3 regions of the Sporolactobacillus sp. BBK16-2 genome follow, and region 1 is predicted to be linked to each of the others. Evidence: riboswitches for the same ligand, from Rfam matches in the RefSeq annotation. Region 1 holds a riboswitch; each other region holds the start of a gene.
What was found. Region 1 has a riboswitch for S-adenosylmethionine ahead of AC6F33_RS16785 (O-acetylhomoserine aminocarboxypropyltransferase/cysteine synthase family protein). Riboswitches for the same ligand answer to the same signal wherever they lie in the genome.
Positions count from the first base shown of each region.

Region 2: it holds a riboswitch for S-adenosylmethionine, as region 1 does, so the genes downstream of both, AC6F33_RS15740 (MetQ/NlpA family ABC transporter substrate-binding protein) here and AC6F33_RS16785 (O-acetylhomoserine aminocarboxypropyltransferase/cysteine synthase family protein) in region 1, are expected to answer to the same signal.
Region 3: it holds a riboswitch for S-adenosylmethionine, as region 1 does, so the genes downstream of both, AC6F33_RS03455 (amidohydrolase) here and AC6F33_RS16785 (O-acetylhomoserine aminocarboxypropyltransferase/cysteine synthase family protein) in region 1, are expected to answer to the same signal.

Region 1 covers NZ_CM187611.1:3,401,229-3,407,222, forward strand. Annotated here, with positions in the region: gene rpiA (ribose 5-phosphate isomerase A) at 1-450, shown strand, start outside; gene AC6F33_RS16775 (Gfo/Idh/MocA family protein) at 447-1,415, shown strand; gene AC6F33_RS16780 (aldehyde dehydrogenase family protein) at 1,550-3,046, shown strand; SAM riboswitch class I at 3,189-3,293, shown strand; gene AC6F33_RS16785 (O-acetylhomoserine aminocarboxypropyltransferase/cysteine synthase family protein) at 3,416-4,720, shown strand; gene AC6F33_RS16790 (NAD(P)/FAD-dependent oxidoreductase) at 4,807-5,994, opposite strand, start outside.
Region 2 covers NZ_CM187611.1:3,165,982-3,171,975, forward strand. Annotated here, with positions in the region: gene AC6F33_RS15725 (helix-turn-helix transcriptional regulator) at 1-60, opposite strand, end outside; gene AC6F33_RS15730 (methionine ABC transporter permease) at 183-845, opposite strand; gene AC6F33_RS15735 (methionine ABC transporter ATP-binding protein) at 845-1,858, opposite strand; gene AC6F33_RS15740 (MetQ/NlpA family ABC transporter substrate-binding protein) at 1,871-2,689, opposite strand; SAM riboswitch class I at 2,836-2,941, opposite strand; gene galE (UDP-glucose 4-epimerase GalE) at 3,045-4,052, opposite strand; gene AC6F33_RS15750 (Ppx/GppA phosphatase family protein) at 4,120-5,661, opposite strand; gene AC6F33_RS15755 (polyphosphate kinase 2 family protein) at 5,790-5,994, opposite strand, start outside.
Region 3 covers NZ_CM187611.1:676,894-682,887, reverse strand. Annotated here, with positions in the region: gene AC6F33_RS03470 (M42 family metallopeptidase) at 1-73, opposite strand, end outside; gene AC6F33_RS03465 (ribulose-phosphate 3-epimerase) at 289-978, opposite strand; gene AC6F33_RS03460 (PIG-L deacetylase family protein) at 1,246-1,938, opposite strand; gene AC6F33_RS03455 (amidohydrolase) at 1,971-3,116, opposite strand; SAM riboswitch class I at 3,265-3,369, opposite strand; gene AC6F33_RS03450 (hypothetical protein) at 3,507-3,704, opposite strand; gene AC6F33_RS03445 (VanZ family protein) at 3,829-4,284, opposite strand; gene AC6F33_RS03440 (GH32 C-terminal domain-containing protein) at 4,798-5,994, opposite strand, start outside.

The DNA.
Region 1 (5,994 bases):
CAAGTTGACCAGCAGCTTTTTGCCCTAAAAAGCGGTGGAGGGATTCATGCATTAGAGAAACTCATCGGTTCAATGGCTGATGAGTACATCCTTCTCGTTGATGAATCCAAATACGCACAGACATTAACCTTCGAAAAGCCAGTTGTCCTAGAACTTCTGACCGAGGCGATGGCCTACGTACGCAGCAAGGTTGAACAATTAGGTGGAAGACCGGAGATGCGCCGCAGTGCGGCAAAGGATGGATTCACGATCTCCGATAACGGCCATCTTTTAATGGATGTCTATTTTGATCAGGTTAGTGATATTCGAAAACTGGACGACGATTTACAAGCTATCCGCGGCGTCATTGATACATCTCTTTTCGTCGATGTTGCAACAAAGGCATTGATCGCCGGCGAAAACGGCATGCGCTGGCTAAGCAAGACATCTCGTGAGGTGAACCATCAATGAGTGATCGAAAATGGGCGATCATCGGTCCCGGAGCCATTGCTGCTGAATTTGCGCAGACGCTGCATGCGAGCGGCCGCAAAATATATGGGGTCGGTTCGCGAAGCTTGGAACGTGCCCAAGCCTTTGCCGACAAGAATCATATTGAGAAAGCTTACGGAAGTTACGATGAACTTTTAAGTGACCCTGCCATTGACATCGTTTACCTTTCAACACCTCATTCCAATCATTACAGCTACCTGCTTAAGTGTTTGGAATCAGGCAAACACGTCCTATGCGAAAAGGCAATTACAGTCAGCAGCAGGCAACTGGATCCTGTCATTCGTTACGCAAAGCAAAAGAATTTGATTGTTGCCGAGGCAATGACGATTTATCACATGCCACTTTATCAAAAGCTGAAGGAAGTCGTCGAGAGCGGAGCCATTGGCGAAGTCAAAATGGTGAACGTTACCTTCGGCAGCCTAAAACCATATGACGTAAACAATCGTTTCTTCAATATGAATCTCGCAGGAGGCGCACTTCTTGATATTGGTGCATACGCCCTGTCCTTTGCGCGTTTCTTTCTCAGCAGCCAGCCTAATGAAATCTTGACCACAGTCAAACAATTCGAGACCGGTGCCGATGAACAATCCGGCATTATTTTAAAAAATCCGGATGACCAAATGGCTGTTGTTACACTCACGATGAGAGCGAAATTGCCGAAACGGGGAATTGTCACCGGAGATAAAGCTTATATAACTGTGGACAATTTTCCGCGAGCTGATCAAGCGACCATTACCTATCCGGATGGTCGCACGGAAACACTTAAAGCCGGAAGCACTGATCAGGCAATGGTTTATGAATACGATTACATGAATGCTGCAGTAAACCGAGAAATTGATGAACAAACACTTCCGCTGACCGACAGTGTGATGAAAATTATGACCAACGTGCGTGATCAATGGGGCATCCGCTATCCATTTGAGTAACAGTCGCATCCGTTACAATTAGCATTTTGCATTTGTTTTAAAAATAGAGAGCGTTTTCTTTTTATTTTTTGAAACTCTGCATTACAATAGACATGTGATATTAATTACACTAAATTTTGAAGGGAAGATGTGCAATGAGTATTAAAGACACAGTCCTGGAACACGCAGTAGATACTGAATACAAACTATATATCGGCGGTAAATGGGTTGAAGGCTCTGAAGGTAAAAAAATAGCAAGCTACAATCCTAGCACCGGTGAAAAGCTGACTGAATTCACTGACGCGAGTCATGCCGATGTAGACGCAGCTGTGGAAGCAGCTACAAAAGCATTTGACACATGGAAGGATGTCAGCGTTCAAGAGAAAAGTACTCTGTTGCTTAAGATCGCTGATTTAATTGATGAAAACGCTGATCACCTGGCACTTGTTGAAACATTAGATAACGGCAAACCGCTTCGTGAAACAAAGGGAATTGACGTTCCGGCAAGTTCAGATCACTTCCGCTATTTTGCCGGTGTTATCCGTTCCGAAGAAGGCACGGCTAACGCACTTGACGAAAATACATTGACCATCAATCTAAAGGAACCTATTGGTGTCGTTGGGCAAATTGTTCCTTGGAACTTCCCATTGCTGATGGCCGCTTGGAAGATTGCTCCTGCAATTGCAGCAGGAAACACGGTTGTCATTCACCCATCTTCTTCAACATCACTGAGTCTGCTCGAATTGGCTAAAATTTTCGATCAGGCACTCCCAGCAGGAGTCGTGAATGTTATTACCGGACGCGGCTCTGATTCCGGCGATTATATGCTGCATCATCCCGGCTTTGCAAAGCTTGCGTTCACCGGCTCAACCCAAATCGGTTATGAAGTTGCCGCGGCAGCTGCAAAGCGCTTGATTCCGGCAACCCTTGAACTCGGCGGCAAATCGGCCAACATTTTCTTTGATGACGCTCCATGGGAACGTGCCATTGAAGGCGCACAGCTCGGCATTCTATTCAATCAAGGCCAAGTATGCTGTGCAGGTTCACGAATCTTCGTTCAAGAAGGCATCTATGATAAATTCGTTAGCGCACTAAAAGATGCATTCGAGAAAGTTAATGTCGGTTTGCCTTGGGAAGACGGCGTTCAAATGGGTGCTCAAGTCAACAAACGGCAACTGGAAAAGATCTTGGAATATGTTAAGATCGGCCAGGATGAAGGCGCAAAGCTTGTGACCGGCGGATGCCAGCTGACGGACAACAACCTCGATAAAGGTGTCTTCATGGCCCCAACGCTTCTTGCAGACGCAAATAACGACATGCGAATCGCTCAGGAAGAAATCTTCGGACCGGTTGCAACGGTTATCAAATTTAAAGATGCAGATGAAGCAATTAAACTCGCAAACCAATCGGATTACGGTCTTGGCGGTGCGGTATGGACACAAGATATCAACAAGGCACTCCGTGTCGCTCGCAGCGTACGTACCGGTCGTATGTGGGTCAACACCTACAACCAGCTTCCTGCAGGTGCTCCATTCGGCGGCTACAAGAAATCCGGTATCGGCCGTGAAACGTATAAGAGTATTCTTGATGCTTATACGCAAACGAAGAATATCTACATCAGCACAAAAGAAACAGTTGACGGTCTCTATTAATCAGGTCTGTCATTCTATCAGAAAGAGACGAATGCTTCACGCATTCGCCTTTTTCTTTATTTTTGATTAAACATATCAAATTACTTGTATTTATTGCTTGACAAATAAAACACAGCACGATAAACTGTACACAATTAAATAAATCTTATCAAGAGTGGCGGAGGGACTGGCCCGACGAAGCCCGACAACCAGCACGTTTGATGTGTATGGTGTTAATTCCAGCAGATTAAATTCTGGCAGATAAGAAAAGAACCGGCGAATAAGGCCGCTTCCCTATCTACTCTGCGGGAAGCGGTCTTTTAATCTGCGCACCCTTTTTTCTAAGATTTTATTTAATGTAAAACTTAAAGAACATAGGGAGAGATGAACATGGCAGAGGAAAGAAAATATGGTTTTGAGACTTTGCAGGTACACGCAGGTCAAGTGCCTGATCCTGCAACAGGTGCACGTGCCGTACCAATCTATCAGACTACTTCATTTGTATTCAAGGATGCAGACGAAGCAGCAGACTTCTTTCAATTGAAAAGGCCGGGCAATGTGTATGCACGCATTATGAACCCAACTGAAGATGTCTTTGAACAGCGCGTTGCTCAGCTTGAAGGCGGATCCGCAGCTCTTGCCACCTCTTCAGGACTTGCGGCGATTACGTACGCCATTTTGAATGTTGCAAATGCCGGTGATCATATTGTTGCTGCCTCTACCTTGTACGGTGGTACGTATGAATTGTTCAATGTCACTTTGAAAAAACTCGGTATTGATGTCACATTCGTTGATCCGGATGATCCGGAAAATTTCCGCGCAGCAATCCGTGATAATACAAAAGCACTCTACGGTGAAACGATTGGTAACCCGAAAATCAATATTCTCGATATCGAAGCCGTTGCCAATATCGCACACGAAAATAAAATTCCTCTCATTGTTGACAACACCTTCGGAACACCTTACCTCGTTCGTCCAATCGAATTCGGCGCAGATGTCGTTGTCCATTCTGCTACGAAATTTATTGGTGGCCACGGAACTGCTATCGGAGGCATTCTCGTTGACGGAGGAAAATTTGACTGGCGGGCAAGTGGCAAATTCCCTGATTTCACGACACCGGACAAAAGCTACGGCGGCTTGGTCTATGCTGATCTCGCACCTGCTTCATTCGCTGCAAAAGCACGTATTCAGCTGCTGCGCAACACAGGCGCAACAGTCAGCCCGCAGAATGCATTCCTGTTCCTGCAAGGCTTGGAATCTCTTTCCCTGCGTGTGGAACGCCATGTTCAAAATGCACGCAAAGTTGCTGAGTTTTTAAACAATCATCCGAAAATCACATGGGTAAACTATCCTGAACTTGATGGCAACCCATACAAAGAACTGTCAAAAAAATACTTTCCAAAAGGTCCCGGATCCATTTTCACATTTGGCGTGAAAGGCGGACTACAAGCGGGTAAGACATTAATCAACAATGTAAAGCTGTTCTCATTGCTCGCCAATGTGGCCGATGCAAAATCGCTGATCATTCATCCGGCAAGCACGACACATGCTGAATTGACTGCGGAAGAACAGGCCTTTACCGGTGTAACACCCGAACTGATTCGTGTATCCATTGGTATCGAAAGCGTTGACGACATCATCTATGATCTGGAACAGGCATTGGCAAAAGTTCCGGACGCGGTCGCAGCTAAATAATAGAATAGACAAAGAGTAAAGCTATCGGGGGTTATTAACTAGAAGGAGCCTGCAAATGATTTAGTTTGCAGGCTCCTTATTATTTTTTATTTGTTCAGGCTGAATCTCCCTTTTTTTATCATGGTTTCAACACCGCCGATTTTTGCCAGCGATCGGTTTTCAATCACTTTTTTCATAATGGATGCCGGTCGGCCTTTGAGATTTCTGCCCATAATTTCTCCGACCGCATCATTGCGGCCAAGCGAACACACGGTGCCCATAAATTTAAAGACAAACGGCTTTGTCGACGCTTCCTCAATCCTTGCATTCAAGTTATATGCCGCACAATCCGCTTGCTGCATCGCAATTTGCGCGGTGGTCGGATAGGGACGACCATCTTCCGGATTAATGACAGCTGAACAATCGCCTATAATCAGAATTTCCGGATGATCAGGAACAGATAAGTCATCGTTAACAATCACGCGACCGCGGCGCTGCGCAAATCCCGATGCACTGACAACAGAACTTCCGCTGACTCCCCCGGTCCAAACAAATGTACCGGCCTGAAGCGTTTTGATTTGATCACCTGATTTGTAATAGATCCGTTCAGCATCAATACCGCTGACCCTGCCGATTATAAATTCAACACCGTTCTCGCTCAGCTTATGTGCGCCGTATTCCGCCAATTTTCGATTGAACATCGGAAGCGCATGAGGCGTTGGTTCAATACACAGGATACGTACTAAACTCCGATCCACTTGGAACTGTTCAATAAGTTTCGGAATGCGATGAGTCAGTTCTCCCAAAAATTCAAAACTTGTAAACCCTGCACCGCCGACTGCAATCACCAAATGCTCCGGACGATGATCATTACTCCATTTTTCAAACTGATTTTCAATATGATCTTTTATTTTCGTTACAGAAGGAATATCTGCGATGGACAGACCATAGCGATTCATGCCTTTGATACCGAAATATTCCGGTTCAAAACCCAATCCAATCAGCAAATAGTCATAGGAAACAGGATCATGATCCTTCAGGAAGACCTGTCTTGCTTCCTTGTCCACATGCAGGACAGTACCCTGAATAAATGTTGTCTGCTTTTGATCAATAACAAGATTAAGTGAATAGCAAATTTCATCTGAATTCGATGTCCCGGCTGCAACCTCATGAAGTGAAGTCGTTTCACAATGGTAATTGTTCTTATCAATAAGAATAAGGTCTGCATTTGGTTTCATTTTTTGCAATTTCTTTAATGTGCGCAATCCTCCATAACCTGCTCCAAGAATGACAAT
Region 2 (5,994 bases), 240 kb from region 1:
TTCCGATTGTGTCCAGTTATATCGCGCTCTCAATTCCTTGACTCGATTTACTAAATGCATGGCGTTCAGCACATCCAATGTTTAATCATCTATACATAATGTTAATTATATTTAACATTATAGATAAAGAAAAAGCGGCAGTCAAACGGGATGAACAAAAATCGTTTGTGCCGACCGCTTTATTAATTTTTCTTCAATTTTCTCGCAATGACATTACCCAGTGATTGGATAATCTGAACAATGACAATCAAGATAATAATAACCGCGTACATTACATCCGGTTGGAATCGCACATAGCCGAACTGGTACGCCAAGTCACCAAGTCCTCCGGCACCGACAAATCCGGCCATCGCTGTTTCGCCGATCAATCCGATCACCGCAATCGTTAGACCGAGAATGATCGATGAACGTGCTTCACGAATAATGACATGCCAGATAATTTTCGGGGTGGAAATACCCATGGACTGATACGCTTCAATGATGCCTTTGCTGACCTCAAGCATTGCTGTTTCCAAAAGTCGAGCAATGTACGGTGCACATGCAACGACGAGCGGAACAATAACACCTTTCACACCAATCGTCGTACCAACCAATGTCTTCGTAAACGGAAGCAGGAAGAAGAGCAGGATAATGAACGGAATCGATCGAATGACGTTAATTAATGAGTTCACGATCGTGAAAACCGCAACATTGTCCCATTGTCCGCCTTTCCGTGTCAGAACAAGCAGCACGCCAAGCGGCAGCCCGATCAGAATTGAAAAGGCGAGTGAAATCAGCGTCATCTGTGTGGTCTGGATGAACCCTTCCCAAATTGCGCTGCCCCATTCATTGATAAAGTCTGCCATTAGTCCTTCACCTCTTCCACAAGAACATCCTGATCCCGAAGAAAGCCGATCGCCGTCTCAATTTTTGCCTTATCGCCTTTCAAATGGACGAGCAGCTTGCCGACCGACTGATTCTTCAATTGATCAATGCCGCCGGCAATAATACTTGGCAAGACATCATACTGCTTAGCAAGTGTCGCTAGTACCGGATCCTTCGATGATTCTCCTAAGAAGGTCAGTTTGACCAATCGGCCCGATTTAAGTAAATCGTTCTTCACCGAGTCCGGAATCTGAAACTTGGATTCCGTGCTGATGAATTGCTTGGTCATCGGCTGCTGCGGTTGCGTAAACACATCGACAACCGAACCTTGTTCCACAATTCTGCCGTCTTCCATAACGGCCACACGATCACAAATACGCTGAATAACGTTCAGCTCATGAGTGATCAGGAAAATAGTAATGCCCAGTTCCTTATTGACCTTGAGCAATAATTCAAGAATTGCCTCGGTTGTATTCGGATCCAGTGCACTCGTTGCCTCATCGCTGAGCAGCACTTCCGGTTCATGAGCGAGCGCGCGGGCAATGGCCACACGCTGTTTTTGGCCTCCGGATAATTGGCTCGGAAAAGCACTCTGCCGATCTGACAATCCGACAATCTCTAAGTACTTTTCGGTGCGCTTCTTAATTTCTTCTTTCGGCACGCCTTCCAATTTTAGCGGCGTTGCAACATTGTCATAGACATTCGCTGTCTCAAGCAAATTGTAACCTTGAAAAATCATACCGATTTTACGTCTTAATTGCCGCAAGCCTTTTTTATTCAGCTCCAAAACATCCTGATCATCGACAAACACCTGCCCGTTTGTTGGCCGCTCAAGCAGGTTTACACAACGGATCAGTGTACTCTTTCCGGCACCGCTGAAACCGATAACACCAAAAATTTCACCTTTGTTTACCTCAAGGGAAACGTCCTTCAAGGCCTCAATCTTGTTCTTTCCAACACGAAACGTTTTTGACACATGCTGTAATTTAATCAAGATGCTTCCTCCTTACCAAGCAGGAACTACGGAACCGCCAAACTGTTTCTTAATGTATGCTTTGACTTCCTTCGATTGATAGTATTTCTTCAGCTGCTTGACTACTTTATCATTCTTATTATCGGTACGGACAACAAAATAGTTAGGGTACGGGTTGTTTTCAAGCGGTTCATGGAAAATAGAATCCTTCAACACTGTAAGACCTGCGCCCATCGCAAAGTTGGTATTAATTGCGGATGCAGTAACTTCACCAAGTTGTGCCGGAAGCTGTGCGGCATCCAATTCGATAATCTTCAGATGTTTGGGATTGCTGACCACGTCGCGTTTCGTTGATGTAATCCCAGCACCCTTCTTCAGTTTAATAACGCCGGCCTTCTCAAATAATTGCAAAGCGCGGAGCTCGTTAGCCGGGTCATTCGGTACTGCAATCTTGTCGCCGTCTTTCAAATCTTTAAGACTTTTAATTTTTTTCGAGTAGATCCCCATTGGAAAGGCCACGGTTTTGAACACATCAGTAATTTTATAGTTTTTATTTTTAATCTGATCCTTGAGGAATGGGAGCGTCTGGTAGCTGTTCGCATCCAGATCTTTATCGTTCAGTGCAATATTCGGCTGATTGTAATCGTTGAATACTTTCAATTTAATTGTCAATCCGTCTTTTTTCGCCAACTTAACGACTTGTTCCATTACTTGTTGGTGAGGACCGCCGGTCACACCGACCGTAATTTCCTTTTCACTCAATTCCTTTGAAGAACTATTGCCGCAAGCGGCCAAAACAAAAATTAAAGAAAATGCTAAAAACGCTGAGATAACTGCAGTAATCTTTTTCAATGTTTGCTTCCTCCTGTTTGTATATAAGAATACTCTGATTTCTAACCGAAGGCTTTTCCAATCATCCAGTTTTCCTAATTTATGAAGAGCTCGGAACTAATAAAGGCTTCCCTCGAGAAGAGAGAAGCCTGATCCGTTCATATCTTCTCTTATCTCTCAAAATCCAAATGGATTCTGCAGGAATTGGCACCTAAATTTTCATTTGGTTGCCGGGTTTCATCGGGCCAGTCCCTCCGCCGCTCTGGATAAGAAGTATTCAATTGGTTAGTGATACGATTGTACCGCGAAATCGCGAATGTGTCAAAACTTTGTCGTTAAGTTCCATATAGTTCCACAAACAAGCTGCTATTCTTAATTACTTAGCCGATTCAACGGTTGTCGCGTAACCTTTTGGGTGGCTGCTGTGCCAAGCCCAGGCATCGGCAAGTATTTCAGGAATGTTCGTGTGTTTCGGGTTCCAACCAAGCACACGCTTTGCCTTTTCAGGGGAAGCGATCAGCGTGCTCGGATCTCCCGCACGTCTTGGAGCCAGTTCAGCAGGAATAGCCTCTCCGGTAACTTTTCTTGCCGCCTCAATAATTTCCTTAACCGAAAATCCTTCACTTGAGCCAAGGTTGAATACATCACTCTTGCCGCCGTCAAACAGATAGCGAAGTGCCAGGCGATGTGCGGCGATCAGATCCTCAATGTGCACATAATCACGGACGCAGGTCCCATCTTTGGTTGCATAATCATCGCCGAAAATGGAGATATGGTCACGCTCACCGGCAGCAACCTGGAGAACAATCGGAATTAAGTGTGTTTCCGGATGGTGATCCTCCCCAATTGATCCGCCTTTACTTGCGCCGGCAACATTGAAGTAACGAAGGGCAACAAATCGCATGCCATACGCACGATCACACCATTTCATCATCTTTTCCATTGTAAGCTTGGTTTCGCCGTATGGATTGGTCGGCTGCGTCGGCATGTCTTCGGTAATCGGAACAACTTCCGGTTCGCCGTATGTTGCCGCAGTTGAAGAAAATACGATGTGTTTCACGTTATTATCGTTCATAACTTCCAAAAGAATTTGCATCCCGTAGACATTATTATTGAAATACTTCAGCGGCTTCTCAACCGATTCGCCGACTAAAGAATTGGCGGCAAAATGAATGACGCCTTTAATATTTTCTTTCTTAAATACAGAATCCAAGAACGTCTTGTCGCGAATATCTCCTTGATAAAATTTTGCGTTCGGATGAAGTGCATCCTTATGACCGGTCTGCAAGTTGTCGACAACAACCACATCCTCGCCGGCATCGATGAGTTGATAAACCGCGTGCGAACCAATGTATCCGGCGCCGCCCAATACTAAAATAGCCATAAAAAACCCCTTCTCATTGTCTTCTTTTGTCTACCATTTTCCACCTTATTGAAAAGCTTGACAAGCCCTATTCATCCGCATTTTTGAATTGAATCATCACTGACGTCTTTAATGCCCGCTCAAGATGTTTTTTATGTCTTTGTGCAGCTTGTTCTTCAAAATAGGCATCATCATGATAATAGGCAGTCAACTGAAGCTGCTTTTTCTTCGTCTGTTTGAGCGTTAATCGATTGACGACATGCAATTTTGTACGATCGAAATCATGTGCGAGACGCAACACAGCGCCGAGTGTCTCATACAGTTTCATGTCTTCTTTGGTTGCCATTTGCTGGAACGACTTGGCAAAGTCGCTGAGATTCGACCGATTCTTAAACGAAGCGATCAGCGCTACAGCCAGGCGGTCGCGGTGGCTGATCCCATTAATGTTCATATTAGTCAGTAAATAAAAGGTTTGTGCACTGCTGGATTCATTATTTATAAATTCCCCTAAATAAGCAAGATCCGCGCTATGCGAAAGCAACCAGGCAATGCGTTCCTCTGAATCGTCTCCTTTGAATAAATCCAATATGCCATCCAAGATTTGAAACGCTAATTTCTTCACATACGCAGTATGACGGCTGTCCAAATTAAAATTGCGCCGCAGCTGCCGCAGGCTTTCATTCAAAACATACGGGATACGCTCTTCATTCCTTTGTTTGAGCACCCATTCATAGAATACGCCTTCGCGCAACCCCTCTCCGCTCAACATAAACCTGTCTCCGCGATTCAGTTTCACAAGCAGATTAATAACCGCCGATGCAGGCAAAATAATATCCGACCGGTCTTTTGAGAGTCCGTCCATACTCTCACGTTCCTCAAGTGTCATCGAAGCCAATTTCTCTTTCAACTGATTTAGACGCTCACGCGGAATTGTATATTGATGGAGCCCCACCAATGGGTAATGTTCCTGGATCTGGTCAATACGCGCTAAATTTCTGGCGGTTCCCCCTATACCAATAATAGGAAGCTCATTGCCGCACAACCACTCAAGCGATGCGAATTCTTTCTTTATATAAGCCTCTAGTCGGTCTCCTGCATATGGATCATTGTCTTTGTAGAAGGTCTGGTACAGAGTGACAGCACCAAATGAAAAGGAGTGAGAATGGATCAGCCGGCGTCTCCTGAACATGGTAACCTCCGTACTGCCTCCACCAATATCAATCGTGATCCCGTTCTCTACATAAGTTGAATTAACGACTGCGAAATAGCCGTAATAGGCTTCCTTCATCCCTGAAAGAAGTCGAACATTGAGCCCGGTTTCATCGTAAACACACTTCAGCACTTCTTCACGATTTCTCGCTTTACGCATAGCAGCCGTGGCAAAAGCGTCAACAACGCTGACCCCTTGTTCATGTTCAATGATAAACTGAAATCTTTTTAGCACGTCCAAAAGGATGGACACGCCTTTATTGCTTAATTGATCATTTTCATCTATGTAGTTGCTTAATCGTGCGACGGTTTTAAAATTCAGCAGTTCTTTAGAAAAATAATCCTGATCAACGCCAATAATTACAAGTCGAATGGAATTCGATCCGATGTCAATGATTGCATGCTTTTGCAAAATACTCAAAACGTTCCCTCCCCCGCCTGTCCGTCGTGCCGTGCAAAAACAATTTTTTCTTGCAAACAACACCCTCTACTCAAAAGTATAACTTAAAAAAGACAAACTGCAAAAGCATGCCGTACCGTGACTGGAAACTATTTTGTTTGATCTTTGATTATTTTTGAAACATCAGGAAGTTCTGAGAGATCAAAACCATTTGCTTTCAAGTGATTCTCAATTGATCGAGTCATTTGCTTTAGAATGGCAATGCGGGCATACCATTTGCTATTGGCAGGGATAATATGCCAATGCGCCGCGGCTGTATCAGTTTTATCAAACATTTCTTCGGCTGCAGTCACA
Region 3 (5,994 bases), 790 kb from region 1:
CATCCTCAAAGCCTGAAACACCATTCGCATTTGATAATTTCTCAATCAACCTCAATGACTGCTCTTTGTCCATAATTAAGCTCCTTGAATAAAATTCAAAACTAATATTAATTATAATCCTTCATAAAAATAAAAGGACGCTATTGGTCATTTGGCGTCTCAAGTGAACACAACATCTTCAGTTGTTTTTTGGGGATTATTAAATAGAGGATGTGGAAAAAGGGAATGAAATTCTGTTACAATTCCGCTAAAGCGGGTGCATTTTACGTTCAAAAACAACAGGTTCATTCAGCAAGACAAATCTGTTCCATTGAAAACAGCAGCTTCCTGAAACTGTTTTATTGAATCAATAATTTCTCCGTAGCTTTCCCTCTTTCCAAAAAGAGCAGAAGTACCGAGTACAAAACCCGTGACGCCAAACAAACTCAATTCTTGAATCTTTTTTAAAGATATTGCCCCATCAACAACAATTTCAAAGTGACAGGACTGGCGAAGTTTATTCAATCGTTTAATTTTTTCAGTGACAAATTCAAGATACTCCTGACCAGCAAAGCCCGGATTAACAGTCATGACCAACACTTGATCAACAAGCGGTAAAAGTTCACTGACAAAATCAACGGACGTCCCAGGATTAATTGCAATGCCGACTTCTGCACCGAGCCGCTTAATTTGGCTAATAATTCGGGATGCGTGCGGCGTTGCTTCGGGATGAAAGTAAACGCGTCTTGCTCCTAATTCAATAAACTTTTCCACATAATTTTCCGGATGATAAATCATCAGATGGACATCAAGCAATTTGTTTGTGTGATCTGAAATTGTTTTAAAGTCTTCCGGACTCATCCCAAAATTCGGGACAAAAGCCCCATCCATAATATCCATGTGGAACCCGTCAATTGCCGATTGCGACAGCAGTCGTGTTTCTTCCGACAGATGATTAAAATTAGCACACATCATTGAAGGATAAAGTTTTCTTTGCATTGTTCATTCTCCTTTCAAAGAGCTTCTATGGCGGAGTTGTGTGGTTGTTTTCTCATTGAACCTACTCAAAGAGTAGCATAAAAAAGCCCTCACAGTAAAGCGCTTTCATATTTTCTTCACTTATTTATTTGCAGAGGCGTTCAGAACTGGATGTGGTAAATTAATTGCCACTGGCCAGTCCACTATGTTTCTCTCTCTGAACATTAAATGAAGCATCCATTCGACTGCGGATAACAAATAAAAGGAAGAGACTTATCGCAAATTACATTAAATCAAAAGCTCACTATAATAAAGCTTATGAAAAGATTCAAGATATAGATCCTGTTCATTGCCGCCTTCCAAACGAATTCGATGCAGAAGTTGTTCTTTAAAGGAGCCGCCGCCAAACTGACTGACATGCTGCTCCGCCGATTGAACTTTCAAATGGAATGTCTCACGAATATTTACCGAATAATTAGGGTCATCGGTGTTGAAAAGATAAGTTTCCTGCGGCTTTGAAGGTTCAATGCCTTCTTCCAGATGTTCGGGGTAATAGCAGAAGCCGTCCGCCAAATAACCCGCCTCTGAAGCAACACACCCAATTGTAATATGATCGAAATGAACATCATATTTTTTAAAGGGATCAAAAGTAATCAAAATATCCGGTCGCTCCAATCTGATTTTCCGAAACACCTTCTCTTTGAGTTGTGCTTCTCTAGCAAACAGAGTTCCGTCAGAAAAATTAAGCCAGTTCACCGTAATCCCGAGTACATGGGCAGCAAGTGCCATTTCAGTCCGTCGAATAGTTGTCACTTGTTCAGGTGTCTGCGCCCGATCATGTGTCCCCTTATCACCATTTGTCGCGATCACAACAAGAACCCTATTTTTTTGTCGTACCAACCTGGCTAACGTGCCACCGATAAATGTTTCATCATCCGGATGCGCAATGAAAACAATCACTTTTTTCTCTTCGACTCCCATCTCTCTTCCTCCTTGCTGGCGTAATTCTGCGCCTATCCTTCCAAATAGGATTTCACCAAGGCAACAAACAGAGGTATGGAAGTCTCAAATGCTTTAGGATCTGCCTTGAATTTACTGCTATGAACCGGATATGCTGACCCAACACCTACATTGAAAAAAGTACCCGGTATGATCTGTTGATAGCAAGAAAAATCTTCTCCACCCATACTTGCTTCTAGATGCACAACATCAAAATGTTTTTTTAAGGCAACCGTTTCAACGAATTTTGTTAATTGTTGATCATTGACCACGGCCGGAGCACCGTCCACCCATTGGAATTCACTCGTGACCTCGTTAGTGGCGGCAATGCCGCTTGCTACTTTCTGCAAACGCATTTTTATTTTTTCTCTCGCCTTTTTATCAAAGGATCGAACGGTTCCTTCAAGCAGCGACGTGTTTGGCAGCACATTCCAAGTCTTTCCGGATTCAAGATGTGTGATTGAAACCACGCTTGGGTCAAACGGATTGACATTTCGACTGACAATGGTCTGAGCGGCAACAATAAATTCACCTGTTGCCACAATCACATCATCCCCGCTTTCAGGATGAGCGGCATGCGTACCCTTCCCATGAAACGTAACAAAAAAGCGATCCACTGCGGCATTAAAATTCCCCGTTTTGACCCCAACAACACCTGTTGGCAGTTCTGGATTAACATGCAGTCCGAAAATCGCCTCGACACCATTTAATATCCCTGTATTTACAACTCGGTCCGCCCCATGATCCACCTCTTCAGCCGGCTGAAAAATAAGTAAGATGCTTCCGTTTAACTGATCTTCAATTTTCTTTAATTCAATCGCTGTCGTCAGTAAATTGGTTAGGTGAAAATCATGACCGCATGCATGCATCCGATTTGAATGTTCCGATGAATAGGCCAAACCACTCTCCTCATTAATCGGCAGTGCATCAATGTCCGCTCGCAGCGCGATCAAACTGCCTGGTTTTTTTCCGCCAATCTTCGCAAAGACCCCTGTATCCATTGGATTGGATAAAATGTCAATGTTGTGCTCTTGAAGCACTGCTTTAATCTTCTTTGTCGTCTCAAATTCACCAAGGGCAAGTTCGGGATGTCGATGAAACCACTGAAATAAAGCTAAGGTTGACTTTTCTATCCCACTTTCTAATTCATATTGAGTCATCTTATTACCCCTCATAACTGATTTTTTGAAGAAACCTTAAGTTCTTATATTGCTGCTTTTTGTAAAAGCAGCACACCTAGAAAAATAAAAGCGACTGCTTTTCTTAGAGCACAAGAAAAGTAGTCGCCATTGCCGTCCGATTGTACTTTTCTTATCTCTCAGATCAAATCTGCCGGAATTAACACCATACACAGTTTTCTATGCTGGTTGTCGGGGTTCATTGGGCCGGTCCCTCCCCCACTCTAGATAAGAATTATTTAGTTGATGTTTAAAGCTTACGAGAGTTCCATTGAAGAGTCAATACTAATTCATACTATTTTTATGCGATTTGTTTTTTTGAATTAAAGTTCACCCATTTTTTTAAATCAATCGATGCCGGTGGTTCGACAATCACTCAGTTTCTACATCATCTCCGAAGATTCCTTTCAAGTGGTCTTCGAAATGTTCGTGGATGGTCTTGAATTTCTCGTCAAATTCTTCCTGTGTGATGATCCCTTTCTCCATAAGTAGGTAAAAAAGTGCCGTGTTTCGTTCATAATTCAACACTGCCTCTGATCCGAGTTCGGTCAATAGTTCCTCATCGGTCACAAAATCATCTCCCTGTTATTAAAATGTCAGCAGTAATAATAGGATAAACGAAATTGCTTGTCTGCATACGTGAAGTAATTTACTGACCAAAACAATTAAACATTGGACTGGAGGCTCAGCTCATTCACCGCTGTTCCTGCCCACTATGTTCCTCTCTCTGAACAAATCGATAGAACATGTAACCCAAAACAGCTCCCGTTGTGTTGAGAATCACATCATCGATATCGGTCATACGGTTAGGCAGGAAAAGCTGGATCCATTCAATAGTCGCTGAAAACAGAGCACTCATAAACAAGGCATGTGCCCAATGGAACTGCGGATACCTCATTGCCAGAAAAAAGCCAAAGGGTAAAAACAGCATAATATTCCCAAGATCATCAACGATAAAATAAAATAGAGAGGCTGATTGAAAATTTTTAAAGATCACAAGCGGATTCAAATTAATAGTAAAATGCTGAACAGGTGTCCCGGCAACGTTCCCGGTATGAATAATCCCATGTGGAATTAAGGTCAGATACAACACGAACAAAATGGAGAAAGTTAGAAGTATGTTAGCGAGAGCAATTTTTAATTGTTTCATTAAATCTCTCCTATATATTACTCAGAAAATCACAACCTGCTTGTCTGTATTGTTAGTCATTCCAAGACGATTTGTCAAACTTATAGACTGAATCGTTTTTAATTAATCAGGTAGAAGATAAGAGAATCCAGGTGTAAAAACTAGATTATTTTAAAAAAATGCGTGCAAAGTAAAGACGACTGCGAAGCAAAAGGAGATTCGGTTCAACTTTTCGAGCGTTCGGTCTAATTTTTCACAGATTCGGGCTAACTTCTCAAGTGTTCGGTCTAACTTTCTATCGGTTCGGCCTAACCTCTACTTTTCGGTCTAACTCTCACTAGATTAGGCCTATTTTTTCATGGATTCGGCCTAACTTTTCAAACGTTCGGTCTAACCCTTTCACTTCGGTTCAACTTTTCTCATAATATAAGTGTTTTTTCCATTGATACGATGCTGCGCATCTTCCGATGGTGTAAAAAAACACCGGAGCATTTTTACCGCTCCGGTGTTTTTGTTTCTTATTTATTTCCGCACTCAGCGCTTCTTCAGCGGCTTTGTGCCTAGATTGACCCGATATACATAACCCGTTTTGCCTTTATAAGTGACCTTGTACATTTTTGCTGACAGGGGACTTTTGGTCTTGAGCTTTGTATTTTTCGGGATCTTGATTCCTTTTCGTTTCTTACCCGTATTGGTGCTGTATAAATACGATGGCTTGTGAACGTAACGCGTCACGGACTGTGCTTTAGTTCCGAGATTCACTTTATAGACGTAGCCTGTTTTTCCCTTGTACGTCACTTTGTACATTTTTGATGAGAGCGTACTGATTGTCTGCAGTTTCACATTTGTTGCGATCTTAATTCCCTTGCGCTTTTTACTCGTATTGGTGCTGTACAAATACGATGATTTATGGACATAGCGTGTGACGGACAGGGGCTTTTCCCCAAGGTTAACTCTGTAAATGTAGCCTGTTTTTCCTTTATAAGTGATCTTGTACATCTTGGCTGATGGGTCGGTCTTGGTCTTGACCTTTGTATTAACAGCGATAAAATCAATTCTGGTCTTGCTGCCGCTTGACGTACTGTAAAGATAGGAGCCCTTTTTCACATAGTAAGTACGTTCTTTCGCATTCTCCGTATCACTCGTCTTTTGAAGCGCATCAAGACGTTTTTCCAAGGCAGATTTTGCATCGCTGTCCGCCAAAGCATTGACCTTGACTCGAGCAGCATCCACGTCTGCTTGCGATTTGGTTTGTTCCGCCTGCTCTACTGCTTTTGTTGCCGCTTCTACTGCCTTTGCCGTCTCCTCTTCCGCAGCCGCACCATCTATCTTCTCTTGTACAACTTTCAACCGAGCATTCAGCGAATCCTTCGTCGTTCCTTCCGCCAAAGCATTGACTTTAACTTTTGCTGCATCCACATCTGCCTGCGATTTGGTTTGTTCCGCCTGCTCTACTGCTTTTGTTGCCGCTTCTACTGCCTTTGCCGCCTCCTCTGCTGCAGCCGCACCATCTATCTTCTCTTGTACGACTTTCAACCGAGCATTCAGCGAATCCTTGGTCGTTCCTTCCGGCAGCTGAGCAACAAACAGCTTTGCTGCATCTGCATCCTTCTGCAGCTGACTCTGTTCCGCCGTTTCAACCAATTGGACAGCGTCATCGGCAGCAGCTTGTCCATCCATCACAATGTTGACTTTTATTGTTTTTGTTGCTGTTACTCCGGCCTGATTCGC